4 regions of the Micromonospora sp. NPDC050397 genome follow, and region 2 is predicted to be linked to each of the others. Evidence: riboswitches for the same ligand, from Rfam matches in the RefSeq annotation. Region 2 holds a riboswitch; each other region holds the start of a gene.

Region 1 (3,460 bases), on a different contig from region 2:
GCACGGGCTGCCGGTCGTACCGGTGGGGCAGCTCGCGCTCTGCGCGAGCCTGGCCGGCGGCGCGGCGCTGCTGGCAGGGGTGCTGCCGGCCCGGCGGGCCAGCCGGGCGCCGATCGTGGCGGCGATGGCGGCCGAGGGCTGATCCGGGGCCGGCACGACCAGGTGCGGGCCGACGACCGTGACCGTGCCCCGCCGGACGCCCGGTGACCGACCCGCTCCTCGAAGAGTCCGAAGATTGCACACATTGCGATGTGAGCATATGTTGGGCCGTACGGGTACCGGCGGCGGAGGGTGTGTGCGTGGGCGCGGGTCATGACCACGGCGCGCGGACGGTGCGCGCGGGCGAGCGGCACCGGGGACGGCTCTGGTCCGCCCTCGGGCTGCTCGTGGTCTTCACCGTGGTCGAGGCGGTCGCCGCCCTGGCCACCGACTCGCTCGCCCTGCTCTCCGACGCCGGGCACATGTTCACCGACGTGCTCGGGATCGGGATGGCGCTCGCCGCGATCACCGCGACCCGGCGCGCGACGGACGACCCGCAGCGAACCTTCGGCCTCTACCGGCTCGAGGTGCTCGCCGCCCTGGGCAACGCGGTGCTGCTCTTCGGGGTCGCGCTCTACGTCCTGGTCGAGTCGGCGCTCCGGTTCGGCGCGGAACACCCGCCGACCGTGCTGGCCGGACCGATGCTGGTGGTTGCGATCCTCGGTCTGCTGGCCAACCTGGTCGCGTTCGCGCTGCTGCGCCCCGGCGCGCGGGAGAACATCAACCTGCGCGGGGCCTACCTGGAGGCGCTCGGCGACCTCTTCGGCTCGGCCGGGGTGATCGTCGCCGCCCTGGTGATCGCGAATACCGGCTGGTGGTGGGCCGACCCGGTGGTCGCGGTGGCGATCGGGCTGTTCATCCTGCCCCGGACCTGGCGACTGGCCCGGGCGGCGGTCCGGATCCTGGTGCAGGCCGCGCCGGAACACCTGGACGTGCCGACGGTGGCCGCCCGGCTCTGCGCCGTACCCGGCGTCGCCAACGTGCACGACCTGCACGTCTGGACCCTCACCTCGGGCATGGAGGTGGCCTCGGCCCACCTCACGCTCGCGTCGGGCGCGGAGGTCGGCGCGGTGCTGGCCGCCGCGCGGGAGGCGCTGCACGACGACTTCGACATCGCGCACGCCACCCTCCAGGTCGAGCCCGGCACCGCGACCGAACCCTGCGGACCCGCCGACTGGTAGCCCACACCCCATCCGTACGCCGCGCAAAGCCATCGACTCCTTACTTCGACCGACAAGGCGACCACTCTTCGCTTACCTGGTCCTTAAATTTTGTCCCTCGACCGGGTGAAATTTTCTGCTTATATCCGACATATCATTTCGACTCGTGTTCAGGGTAAAACCAGCCAACACTGTCCGTACTGGACCCGACCGGTAGGCTCGGCTCCGGTCTCCGCCGGGCGGCGCCCTCCGGCGCCTGCGGTGACCGTCGCCTAATCGCACGTGCGAGCCGGGGAACCATCGCGTTTTTGGGGTGCATCCGCGTCAGCGGTAGGGATCTTCCGTCCCGAACCCGTCAGCTAACCCGGTCGGCGGCTGACGGAAGGACGTGTACCGAATGCCATTCATGGCGCCCGTACGACCCCGTGCCGCACGGTTCGCGACCCTGACCGCGCTCGCGGTCACCCTCGCCGTGCTGGCCTCCCCCCTCACCCCCACCAGCGCGCTGGCCGCCGCCGGCCCGGTCTCCGCCCTGCCCGGAACGCTCGCCGCCGCCCCCGGCGGCACCGACGACGAGGGTGGCAGCGCCAGCCTCCGGGAACAGCTCGAGGCCGCCGCCAAGGGTTACCTCGACGCCCAGGCGAAGCTGGACAACTCCACCAAGCGGCAGCAACAGCTCGCCGCCCACCTGGTCACCCTGGAGGCCGACGTGGCCGCCCGGACCCAGACCGTCGGCGAACTCGCCGGCATGGCGTACCGCACCGGCCGGCTCGGGCCGCTGACCGCCCTGCTCAACAGCGACTCGCCGGACGGCTTCCTGGACCGGGCCACCTCGCTCGGCACCGTGGCCGCCAACGAGGACCGCCAGCTCCGGAACCTGATCGAGGCACGCGACCAGGAGAAGCGGGCCAAGACGGCGATCGAGGGCGAGATCCGGGAGCAGCGCAAGCAGCTCACCGTCATGGGCCAGCGCAAGCAGCAGGCCGAACGGGCGCTGGCCCAGGCCGGCAGTGGCGGCGCCAGCCCCGGCGTCACGGCCACCACCAAGTCGTCCTCGGCCAAACCGGCCCCGCGCAACTCCGACGGCTCCTGGCCGGCCGAGTCGTGCAGCGTCGACGACCCGACCACCACCGGCTGCATCACCCCACGCACCCTCAACGCGATGAACCAGGCCAAGGCGGCCGGCTTCACCCGCTTTGTCTCCTGCTTCCGCAGCGGCGGATCGGGCGAGCACCCGAAGGGCAAGGCCTGTGACTTCGCGGCGCAGACGGGCGGGTTCGGTGGGGTCGCCACCGGCGGCGACAAGACGTACGGCAACAACCTGGCGGCGTACTTCGTGAACAACGCCAGCCGCCTCGGCGTGCTGTACGTGATCTGGTTCAAGCAGATCTGGCTACCCGGAACCGGCTGGAAGGCGTACAACGGCGGCGGCGACCCCTCCAGCGACCACACCAACCACGTCCACCTCTCCATGAACTAACCCCTGTCCCTGCCCCCTGTCCCCCCCTCCCCCGCCCGCCCCGCCCCCGCCCCCGCCTCGTCGATCTAGGGCAAATCGTCGCTGGACGATCTTCGAACCAGGTGGATTTGCCCTAGATCAACGAGCGGGGTGGGGGAGGGAGGGGGTCAGGGCTGGGCGTTCCAGAAGCCGATCAGGGTGGCGGCCCACCAGCCGAGTTGGGAGATGGTGGCCGCCGCGGCGGCGGGAAGCAGGGTGGACCAGGGCAGCGGGCCGTCACCGGCGGCGGCGAGCCGGTCGCTGACCCGGCCAAGGAAGATCCCGTTGATCCCGACCACGAGTACGGCGAAGAGTTTGAGGCGTACCAGTCCGGACGACGTGTCCGGACCGAGCGCCGCACCACTGACCAGCAGGCCCACCAGGCCCAGCCAGATCAGCAGGTGCGAGCCCCGGGCCGTGGTGAGTACGGTGCCGATCCGCTCCCGGCGCAGCAGCCAGCGGAGACTGAACCAGTCCACCGTCAGCACCGCACCGAAGCCCACAACGAGGCAGGTCAGGTGGCAGAAGAGCGCGGCCGTCCGCCAGCCCGGCGAGAGCGTGAGGCTCGGCGCGGCGAGGACCACGACCAGCCATACGACCGTCATCGCCATGATCGAACCGGCGACCGCGTTCCGTCCTGCCGGGCGACGATGACCGCCACGCCAGCCCACCCCGGGGCCGACACCCGGAACGGCCACCTCGGCCGCGCGCGGCGACGAGGTCGGCGCGGTGGTGACGTGAACGGGCACGGGCACAGGCGGAC
Region 2 (3,460 bases):
TTCCCGGTGTCCATGACCGGTTTGCCCTTCAACTCCGCCGTCGGCAGTTCGTTGTACCGACCGAACGGCACCGCGACGATCACCAGGTCACCGAAGCGGGCCGCTTCGGAGGAGCTGACCGCGTGCGTACGGTGTCCCAGTTCGCCCACCAGGTCCTGGAGTGTCTGCGGTCCCCTGGAGTTGGCGATCGCGAGTTCGTGGCCCGCCTCGGCGAGCCGACGGGCAAGCGTTCCGCCGACATTGCCGGCCCCGATAATCCCGATGTGCATGCCACGGGTTACCCGCCGAGGAGCGGCCCGAACAACGGGCGCCGACCCCGGAACTAGGGCGCGGCCCCGAAACTGGGCAGGCGCTCGGCGAACCAGTCGGCGGCCTGGTCCGAGACCTGTTCCAGCGCACCCGGCTCGGGGAACAGGTGGGTCGCGTCGGGGATGATCCGCAGTTCCACCTCCCCGCCGAGCGCGTCGCGGGCCTGCTGGTTGAACTGGATCACCTGCTCGTCCCGCCCGCCGACCAGCAGCAGGGTCGCCGCCCGTACGCGGGAGAGGGCCGGACCCGCCAGGTCGGCGCGACCGCCCCGGGAGACCACGGCCGGTACGTGCTCCGGCCGCTCGGCCGCGGCCACCAGTGCCGCCGCCGCGCCCGTGCTGGCCCCGAAGAGTCCGACCGGCAGGGCCGCCGTGTCGGGCGACCTCCTCAGCCAGTCGATGGCGCTGACCAGCCGTGCCGCCAGCCGCGCGATGTCGAACCGCAGTTCGGCGGTCTCCTGGTCGACCCGGTTCTCCTCTGGGGTGAGCAGGTCCACCAGTACGGTCGCCAGCGCGTGCCGGTGGAGCACCCGGGCGACCGCGACGTTGCGTGGACTGCGCCGGGAACTTCCGCTGCCGTGGGCGAACAGCACCACGCCGACGGCCCCCTCGGTAGGGGTCACCAGGTCCGCGGCGAGTTCCACGTCTCCGGCCGGGATAGCGGTTTCGGTCGTCTCTGTCTCCACCCGGTCTCCGATACCCCGAGTCGGGACGAACAACCGGGTGTTGACCACCTCGTCCGGTGGGACGAGGTGGACCGCGCCGCGGCCTGGTGCCCCCTACCGAAGGGGCCGTTTGCCATCGCGCCGTTCGGGAAGGCCAACGGGTGAGCAGGGACACGACCACGGTGGCCGCGGCAGCGGCCCGCGTCGAGCGATCGTGAGGAAACCCATGAGCCGCCAGAAATCCGCGAAGTCGGAGTCCGGACGTACCAACGCCAGCCCGCCGCAGGACAAGCGCGACAAACGTGACAACGCGGGGCGAGACTGGGCGGACGACGCGGCCCAGGCACGGGCCTCGGACGACCCACGACGGGTCACCCCGCACGACCAGAACGGCGTCCCTTCCACCGGCGACCGCTTCTGACCCGACAGCCGGCATCACGTGGACGACGCCCCGTCGGACCCTCGCACGAGGGCCCGGCGGGGATTTTCGACCGGGTCCAACTCCCCGGTCAGCCACGCTCAACTTTCCCATCCCATATCGTCCCGTCTCATACCAGAAGATTTCGCTCGTGGCGAGTGGAGATTTGGCCCTGAAAAGTCCAACTGATCCGGTAATGTCACCCTCGGTTCCGACCCGGTGGTTACCCCCTCGAGCTGTCGGCGACGACCGCCGCCCAATCGCTTCGTGCGAGCCGGGGAACCAGGTAGGTGGGGTGAATCCGCACTCGCGGTAGGGGTCGTTCCCGTCCCGAACCCGTCAGCTAACCCGGTCGGCGGCCGACGGGAGGAACGTGCGTGACGACACCCATGCGTCAGCGGTTCTCGCTGGCCCTGACCCTGCTCACCGTGGTCAGCGTGCTCGCCGGTACGGCAGCCGCCGGGCCAGCCTCGGCCACACCCACCGGACCGGCCACCACCGGCGACGAGGGCGGCAATCCCCTCTTACGTGACGTCCTGGAGTCCACCGGTCGCGGCTTCGCCGCGGCGAGCAATGCCGTGCGGAACGCGCGGGAGCGCCAGGCCGCGTACGCCGACGAGCTGCGGCGGATAGAGGAGCAGCTCGACTCGCTCGGCCCCGAGGTCGGCGAGGTGGCGGTCAGCGCCTACCGGATCGGCCGGATCGGACCGATCAGCGCGTTGCTCGCCAGCGCCGGCCCGGACGAGTTCATGGAGCGTGCCGAAGGTCTCGACCTGATCGCCCAGCGTGACAACAGCAAGCTGCGCAAGCTTCGCGAGGCCCGCGACCAGGCCAGTCGGGCAAAGGCCGCCGCCGACGCCGCCCTGGCCGAGGAGCAGCGGCAGCTCGCCGTGATGGCCAAGCAACGGGAGGCGGCGGAACGGGCCCTCTCCCTCGTCGGTGGGGCCAGCACCGAGGGCTTCGTCAACACCTCCTCACCCGTCGCGAGCCCCGCCCCGCGCAACCGGGACGGTTCCTGGCCGGCGCAGTCGTGCAACCGGGGCGATCCGACCACCCGGGGTTGCCTGACCCCGCGTGCGTTGCACGCGCTCAACGAAACCCGGCGGCTCGGCTTCACCCGGCACGTCTCCTGCTACCGCAGCGGCGGACCGTTCGAGCATCCCAAGGGGCGGGCCTGCGACTTCTCCGCCGAGCCCGGTGGCTTCGGCGGTGACGCGAAAGGCGGCGACCGGACGTACGGCAACAACCTGGCCGCGTTCCTGGTCCGCAACGCCGACCAGCTCGGCGTCCTCTACGTGATCTGGTACCGGCAGATCTGGTTCCCGGCGACGGGCTGGAAGGCGTACTCCTCCGCGCAGGGCGACCCGTCCAGCGACCACACGAATCACGTACACCTGTCGCTGCTCTGACGGTCCGACGGGCGTCAGCTCCCGGGTTCGTCGGGTGCCGGATCCTCCGGCCGGGTCGCCGGTCCCGGACCCCGGGCCTCGGTCACCGACGCCCGGCGGGCGGGCGCGCGGCCGGGCGGCTGCTGTGGTGCCGGGCCGACCGGATGCGGCTCCGGGTTCGCCCTGCTCACCGGCTCGTCACAGGTCACCACGAACCGCTCACCGTGGTGGATCACCTCCACCGACCCGGTCCGGTCGGTGTTGCGCAGCGCGTACGTCGTCTCCCGCTCGCGTACGTCCACCCGCAGCCGGTGCCCGCGCCAGACCAGTGAGAACTCCAGCCGATCGATCCGGTTCGGCAGCCGGGGGGCGAACGAGAGGATCTCGCCGTGGTCCCGCATCCCGCCGAACCCGGCGACCAGGGCGATCCAGGCGCCGGCCAGCGAGGCGACGTGCACCCCGTCCCGGGTGTTCTGGTTCAGGTCGTGCAGGTCCATCAACGCGGCTTCGCCCAGGTAGTCGTGGGCCAGTTCGAGGTGCCCCACCTCGGCGGCGAGGACCGCCTGGGTGCAGGCGGACAGGGACGAGTCGCGGACCGTACGCCGTTCGTAGTAGGCGAAGTTGCGGGCCTTCTCCTCCGGGGTGAACGCGTCCCCGCGCCAGTGCATCGCGAGCACCAGG
Region 3 (3,460 bases), on a different contig from region 2:
ACTACATGGCGACCAACGTCTTCCGGCTGATGCCGAAGGAGGGCCCGATGGTCAAGGTGTACGACACCCTGGTGTTGCCGGTGACCAAGGCCGCCGAGCAGATCGTCCGCCCCCCGTTCGGGCAGTCGGTCTTCGCCGTCGCCCGGGTCCCCGGCGAACCGACCGCCTGACCCGACCGCTCCATCCGACCGCTCCATCCGACCACTCGGCTGGACCGCCTGACCCGACTTCGGGTTGCGCTCAGCGGCCGGCACCGACACCGTCTACCCGTCCCCGGTGTCGGCGACGGCCGCTCACTGCGTGTCTGTCCCCCGGGTTCAGCCCTTGACCTGGTACGTGGGGCGGATCACCGCGCGGGCGAGGGTGTGGAAGGTCAGGTTGAAGCCGACGTACGCCGGGCTGGCGTCCGGGGTGACGTCGAGCTTCTCCACGTCGAGGGCGTGTACGGCGAAGAGGTAGCGGTGCGGCCGGTCACCGGCCGGCGGCGCGGCCCCGCCGTACTCCTGGGTGCCGTAGTCGTTGCGTACCGCGAACGCGCCTCCGCCGGTGGCTCCGGCCTTGCCGGCGCCCCGGGGCAACTGGGTGACCGAGGCGGGGATGTTCACCAGCACCCAGTGCCAGAATCCGCTGGTGGTCGGCGCGTCCGGGTCGTAGCAGGTGACCACGAAGCTGCGCGTCTCCGCCGGGAAACCGGACCAGGCGAGCTGCGGTGACTGGTCGTTGCCGCCGACGCTGGGGTGCGTGAACTCGGCGTCCAACGGCTCACCGTCGCGTACGTCGTCGCTGGTGACGGTGAACGCGGGCACCGGCGGAAGCACGTCGTACGGGTCCGGCGGAATCGCTCGGTCGAGGTTCATCGGGAAGTCCTTCCAGTGATCGGGTGACTCGGAGTCTTTCTACCCTGCCCCGGCCCACCTACGGCTGCCGGTGCCGAAAGACGTACGGACATCGGCGGGCGCGGGCTTCGCCCGAGCGGTCCGTTCGACCTGGTCCGATCGGCCCACGCGAGGTGGCACGGTTGGTCGGAAGCGGCCCGGAAATCGGCCGGACTGCCGCCGAGGTGGCGTCCAGCCCACTCCAAGGGTCGGGGCGTGCGGACCGCCGAGCGGGAAATGCGACATCGTGCGCCGGGTCGGCAAAAGGCGGTACGACCATGGACAGCAAAATCACCCAGGGTGTCGACAAATACTTTCCGTGATCATACAGCGACCATCACAAATCGAGGAAAGTAGCGGCGTTGGTCACGGTTTTCGCAGGCCAAGCGGGCTTGGCAAGAACATGAACGGACCAGTAACGTCAGCCCGTCTGGTCCGGCCATTAGTCACCGCGGGTGACACCGGAACAGACCCGCTGAGTCGTAACTGTTACGAGCCGGGGACCCACAGTAGTTTTGGGGTGAATCCGCGAGACATTCGCGGTAGGGCGAGCTTCCCGTCCGAATCCGTCAGCTAACCCGGTAGGCGGTATCGGAAGGAGAACATGCTCCGTGCAGCGCAGTATCTGCCGTGGCCCCTCCCTCGGCCACGTCCCCCGTCACCTGCTCAGGTCCGCCCGCGCGCAGGCGCGGCCGAAGACGCTGGATCACTAGGCCACCCGCGTACGACCGTCGACGCGAGCATCGCGAACGGTCGGTGACACGAGTACGCGCGACCGGCAGGTGGACGGAAACGTACGGCACTGATTTGTCGTACGCCCTCATCCGGTAACGCATTCCACCGCGCAAGGCGGTGGCGGATCAGCACGCCCTGATCCGGCAGCCCGGGTTGGCGGCCGATGCCGCCGGACCTCGCGCGCACTCGTCACGCGACCGGCCCCGGCAGAGACCCCACGCCATCCCGAATCATGTGCCCCCGATCGCAGATCGGCACATCTGCGGAGGAAATCGAATGAAGCATCGTCAGCAACTGCGACTGCGTCGCATCGTGACCGCCAGCCCGTACCGGGTCAGCGTTGTCTCCGCCGCGGTCCTCGCGGTGGGTCTGACCACCGGCATCCTGCTCACCCAGGGCCACGAGTCGGCCCTGCCGGACACCTCGGCCGTGGCCGTCTCCGAGAAGCTCGGCGGCCAGGCCGCCGGCGAGATCGCGCCCAGCCTCACCACCCCCACCCCGGATGCCCCGGCCCCGGTCGCCACCTCGGCCGCGCCGAGCCCCACGCAGTCGGCCCCGGCCGCCGCCAAGAAGGCCACACCGACCGCGGTCAAGGCGGTCAAGAAGGCACCGCCGGCCGCGAAGACGCTCGACTACGACTACGAGGCGCAGATCAACGGCTGGTACTGCGGCCCGGCGGCGACCCGGATCGCCCTGACCGCCCGGGACAAGACGCCGAGCCAGGACGCGGTCGCCTCGGCCCTGGGCACCACGATGAACGGCACCAACTCGGCCGACGACACCACCCGGGGCCTGAACAGCCTGGCCAAGACGAACTTCTACTCGAGCACCTTCATCCCGGGCACGCCGTCGCCGGCTCAGATGGACCGGCTCCAGGCCGATGTCGTGCACGCGATCAGCAGCGGGTACGCGGTGGTGGCGAACATCGTCGGCTCGGCGACCGATGTCGACGGCGGGTGGCACGCGTACGACGGGGGCCACTACCTGACCGTCGTCGGCTACCGCGACAACGGGCGGACCGTGCAGATCGCCGACCCGGCGTTTGTCAACGGGGTCAGCTCCTACTGGATGAGCACCATCGACCTGGCCAACTGGATGGCCAGCCGGGGCTACTCAGCCTGATCCTTCCTCCCCCCTGGCCCCGGGTGCCGACCGAACCGGTCGGTGCCCGGGGCTGCCCGTACCAGCGGGACGATGGCGGCGGTGCCACAACCATCCACGGACGTGCGCGTTGACACTGTCGTGACCATGGCCCGCGCCGACCAGGCGGACACCGAAGACCGTTGGGTCGGGGCGGCAGTCCGCGCCCCCGGTCGCCACCACGAGTCGGTCGCCGTGCGCCCGTACATCGAACGAAGGGTTCTGGTGATGGCCGTGCCGTGTCAGGTGTTGACCCCGTGAGCCGCGTCGACGAGCCGCTGACCCGCGCGGGGATCTGGGAGGCGGCGGCGATGACCATCGCCCAGCACGAGGACCGGGGTACGTCGTACGCCCCCGGCACCTGCGCCTGTTGCACCCCGGACGGCTGTGCGCAACTGCGCTGGGCGATGGACGTGCGCGCCGGGCGGGACCCGGAGTATCCGATGGGCGCCCCGGTCCCGCCCGACCTCAAGTCGCTCGGCTAGCGTGCCGGGTCGCTCGGCCAGCGTGCCGACCGGCCACGGTGGTCACTCCTCGGACGCCCCGACCGCGAGCCTGGCGAACTCGTCCATCCCGCCGTTCCACATAAAGTCCGAGGTCTGGCTCAACCCGATGGCGATCAGCCCCTGGTTCGGGTCGTTGAACCAGGTCGTGCCGTAGCCGCCGTCCCAGCCGTAGCGTCCGGGCACCGGCGAGACCGCGTCCGGCTC
Region 4 (3,460 bases), on a different contig from region 2:
GGAACAGCAGGAGCCCCGACTGGTGCGTCTCGACCTCGAACAGACCGTCCAGTTCGGCCTCGAACTCCACCGTGGCCGGCTGTCCGGCGATCAGGTCGGCGCCGACCTCGTACCCGTGCACGTGGACCCGGTCCGCGACGTCGCTGGTGACGGTGATCCTGACCTGCTGGTTCTTCTTCGCGTCGATCCGACCGGGCTGCGGCTCGGCCCGACCGCCGGTGATGGTGATGGCCACCTCGACCGGCGCGGACGGGTCGGTCGGCTGCTCCGTCGAACCGCAACCGGTGCCCGCCACGGCGAGCAGGATCGCGCTGCTCAGCACGGCCAGAGCGCGACGGCGGCCGGTAACGGGCTTCATCGACATCTCCCCAGTCAGGCCGGTCCGCGACGTTGGGAAGCGACTGTAGCGTCTTGCCGGGCACAGCGGAAGCCACCATGATGGGCCGATGCGATCGCCCCGGCTGGTCAACGTACGCGCGGCATGCCGCCTGCTCGCCGTCCTCCTCGGAGCGACAGTCGCGCTCGTCGTGGCCGGTGCACCCGCCTCCGCCCACGGGCAACTGGCGGTCTCCGACCCGGTGGCCGGTGCCACGTTGTCGCAGCCGAAGCAGGCGTTGGAGCTCTACTTCACCGAGGCACCGGCGGCGAACGCGTACTTCACCGTGACCGCACCGAGCGGTGTCCGGGTCGACGGCGGCTGGCAACCCGGCCCGGAGAAGCGACTCGACCGCCCGGTGACCGAACTCAACCTGGTCAACGGCAAGTGGGAGCCGAAGCTCTACCACACCGGCTACTCCGCGTTCGTGCAGGTCACGCACTGGCCGGAGAAGGGCGAGTACACCGCCAGCTACCTCTCGGTCGCCTCCGACCGGGAACCCGTACGCGGTACGGTGAAGTTCAGGTACTCCGGCACACCCACCGCCGCGCCGCAGGGCTGGACCGCGCCGACCAATGCCGCCGACCCGGCGTTGGTGGCCGCGGCCGAGAACCCGGAGCCGCCCCGGTCGGCCGCCCCGGGCGACACCGGCCAGGCCGCCGCACCAACCCCGGCCGGTACGACCGACGCCGGTGACGGCACCGGCGACAGTGGAGCGCTCACCTGGCTGCTGCCGGTGCTGCTGCTGGCGGCGGTGGTCCTGATGGTGGTGCTGGTACTGCGGCCGAAGAGACGGGCGCGGATCAACACCGGCCCGGCGAACCGGCGCCGGCCGGCGACCTCGGCGGCGGCCCGTCGTGCGGCGGCGGCCCGGAAGGCGGCGGGCGGCTCCTCCGGTCGGAACGCCCAACCGGCCCGCAGGCGTGGCGGCAACCGCTGAGTCGACAATGTCGAACATCGTCATTACGCCCGGTACCGATCACTTAATGAAAAGCAAAGACGATGACCGAAAGTCGTTGTCCCATAACGCTTTTCGTACCGCTTGGGGCATGCACATCGGCACATCTCGCAAGGTAAGATTCTTCGCGGTCAACGCCAATCGGCGCCAACCGGTGCCGGCGGGACCGTCGCCTAATCGTTTCGGCGAACCGGGGAACCGAGTACCCGGGGTGAATCCGCGAAAGCGGTAGGGATCACTTCCATCCCGAACCCGTCAGCTAACCCGGTCGGCGACCAACGGAAGGATCCTGCATGACGGCACCCCTCCGCCGATGGTTCACCCCTGCCCTGGCTCTGTTCGCCAGCGCGGTCATGGTGGCCCCGTTCTCCGTTCCGGCCCAGGCCGCACCGACCCCGGCCGCGCCGACGGAGTCCGACACCCCGCTGCTCAGCGAGGTGTTGGACCAGACCGGTCGGCGTTTCCTCGACGCCAAGGCCGCGCTGGAGGCTTCCAAGAAGCGCCAGGGCATCCTCGCCGCCGAGCTGAAGAAGGCCGAGGAGCAGATCGAGGCGCTGACCCCTCAGGTCGCCGAGATCGCCGCCCGCGCCTACCGGACCGGCAAGCTCGGCCCGGTGTCGGCGCTGCTCAACAGCGCGTCGCCGGACTCGTTCCTGGACCGGGCCGCCGCGTTGGAGGAGATGAACGCGGTCAACGACCACAAGATGCACGAGCTCAACGCCGCCCGCGAGCTGGCCGACCGCGCCAAGGCCCTGGCCGACGCCGAGGTCAAGGAGCAGGAGAAGCAGCAGACGGTCATCGCCCGGCAGAAGTCCGACGCCGAGAAGGCACTCGCCCTGGTCGGTGGCAAGCGACTGACCAACGGGTTCGTCAACGCCAGCTCACCGGTGGCCAAGGCCGCACCACGTACGGCCAGCGGCGGTTGGCCGGCCGAGTCGTGCAGCAAGGACGACCCGACCACCAGCGGCTGCATCACCCCGCGCACGCTGCACGCGTACAACGAGGTGAAGAAGGCGGGGTTCAATCTCTTTGTCGGCTGCCACCGCAACGGTGGTCCGTTCGAGCACCCGAAGGGCCGCGCCTGCGACTGGTCACTGCTGAAGAGCGGATTCGCCCCCGCCGCCACGAACGCCCAGCGCCTGTACGGCAACAACCTGACCGCGTTCCTGGTGCGTAACGCCGACCGGCTCGGCATCCTCTACGTGATCTGGTACAAGCAGATCTGGTTCCCAGCCACGGGCTGGCAGTCGTACAGCGGTGAGAGCGACCACACCGACCACGTACACATGTCCATGCTCTGACGGCGGCACGACCGACCTCCTCGGGCCTCCGCCCGGCCACCGTGCCGGCGGGGGCCCGATCCGTTACGCCGTCCCGCCCGCCAATCGGAACATCCGTGACGATCAGACCGATCGCCCCACTCCACGGGGTCCCTTTGGCGAGGATGACGCGTCATCCTCGCCGGTATCATGGTCGGCGTGACGGGGACCGGGGAGAAGTGGCTCAGCGAGCGGGAACAGCGCGTCTGGCGTTCCTTCATCGCGATGCAGATGGAGTTGGAGAGCAGGCTGAGCCGCCAACTGCTGGCCGAGACCGGCCTCTCGGCCAGCGACTACGGCGTGCTGGTGCACCTCAGTGAGGCGCCCCAGGGGCGACTTCGGATCTTCCAGCTCCGGACCCATCTCCAGTGGGAGAAGACCCGGCTGACCCACCACCTGGGGCGGATGGCCCGGCGGGGCCTGGTCGAACGGGAGCCCTGTGAGACCGACACCCGGGGCGCGTTCATCCAGATCACCGATGCCGGTCTGGCGGCCATCCGGGCGGCGGCCCCGAGGCACGTCGCGCACGTCCGCCACTTGGTGATCGACCGACTGAGCCCGGAGCAGCTCGACCTGCTCGGCGAGATCTCGGACCTGATCCGGTCGGGCTTCGACGCCTGCGACACCGAGGCCGAGGGGTGCGACCCGGAGCAGTCGCCCTGCCCGCCCGGGGTCGGGCCGGACGACGCCGACCCCGGGCACCGGGACCACTGACCGCATCGACGGTCGCGTCGGTCAGGCGCGGTCGAGCACCCAGGTCAGCCCACCGGCGTCCTTCGGCGTCAGGGTCAGTGTGTTGCCACCGCA

What was found. Region 2 has a riboswitch for cyclic di-AMP ahead of ACI2K4_RS13785 (coiled-coil domain-containing protein). Riboswitches for the same ligand answer to the same signal wherever they lie in the genome.
Region 1: another riboswitch for cyclic di-AMP. It lies ahead of ACI2K4_RS16040 (hypothetical protein); the one in region 2 lies ahead of ACI2K4_RS13785 (coiled-coil domain-containing protein).
Region 3: another riboswitch for cyclic di-AMP. It lies ahead of ACI2K4_RS19005 (C39 family peptidase); the one in region 2 lies ahead of ACI2K4_RS13785 (coiled-coil domain-containing protein).
Region 4: another riboswitch for cyclic di-AMP. It lies ahead of ACI2K4_RS23070 (coiled-coil domain-containing protein); the one in region 2 lies ahead of ACI2K4_RS13785 (coiled-coil domain-containing protein).

What each region holds. Positions count from the first base shown of each region.
Region 1 covers NZ_JBJDPS010000004.1:57,045-60,504, reverse strand. Annotated here, with positions in the region: gene ACI2K4_RS16050 (ABC transporter permease) at 1-142, shown strand, start outside; gene ACI2K4_RS16045 (cation diffusion facilitator family transporter) at 300-1,220, shown strand; cyclic di-AMP (ydaO/yuaA leader) riboswitch at 1,459-1,589, shown strand; gene ACI2K4_RS16040 (hypothetical protein) at 1,606-2,679, shown strand; gene ACI2K4_RS16035 (hypothetical protein) at 2,826-3,302, opposite strand.
Region 2 covers NZ_JBJDPS010000003.1:625,056-628,515, forward strand. Annotated here, with positions in the region: gene ACI2K4_RS13770 (NADPH-dependent F420 reductase) at 1-269, opposite strand, end outside; gene ACI2K4_RS13775 (dienelactone hydrolase family protein) at 323-994, opposite strand; gene ACI2K4_RS13780 (hypothetical protein) at 1,200-1,394, shown strand; cyclic di-AMP (ydaO/yuaA leader) riboswitch at 1,635-1,765, shown strand; gene ACI2K4_RS13785 (coiled-coil domain-containing protein) at 1,781-2,800, shown strand; partial or broken gene ACI2K4_RS13790 (glycoside hydrolase family 65 protein) at 2,893-3,460, opposite strand, start outside.
Region 3 covers NZ_JBJDPS010000005.1:35,222-38,681, forward strand. Annotated here, with positions in the region: gene ACI2K4_RS18995 (class I SAM-dependent methyltransferase) at 1-170, shown strand, start outside; gene ACI2K4_RS19000 (YbhB/YbcL family Raf kinase inhibitor-like protein) at 318-857, opposite strand; cyclic di-AMP (ydaO/yuaA leader) riboswitch at 1,339-1,478, shown strand; gene ACI2K4_RS19005 (C39 family peptidase) at 1,887-2,732, shown strand; gene ACI2K4_RS19010 (hypothetical protein) at 3,008-3,235, shown strand; gene ACI2K4_RS19015 (serine hydrolase domain-containing protein) at 3,278-3,460, opposite strand, start outside.
Region 4 covers NZ_JBJDPS010000006.1:440,611-444,070, reverse strand. Annotated here, with positions in the region: gene ACI2K4_RS23080 (hypothetical protein) at 1-358, opposite strand, end outside; gene ACI2K4_RS23075 (copper resistance protein CopC) at 447-1,316, shown strand; cyclic di-AMP (ydaO/yuaA leader) riboswitch at 1,495-1,624, shown strand; gene ACI2K4_RS23070 (coiled-coil domain-containing protein) at 1,628-2,635, shown strand; gene ACI2K4_RS23065 (MarR family winged helix-turn-helix transcriptional regulator) at 2,813-3,367, shown strand; gene ACI2K4_RS23060 (hypothetical protein) at 3,389-3,460, opposite strand, start outside.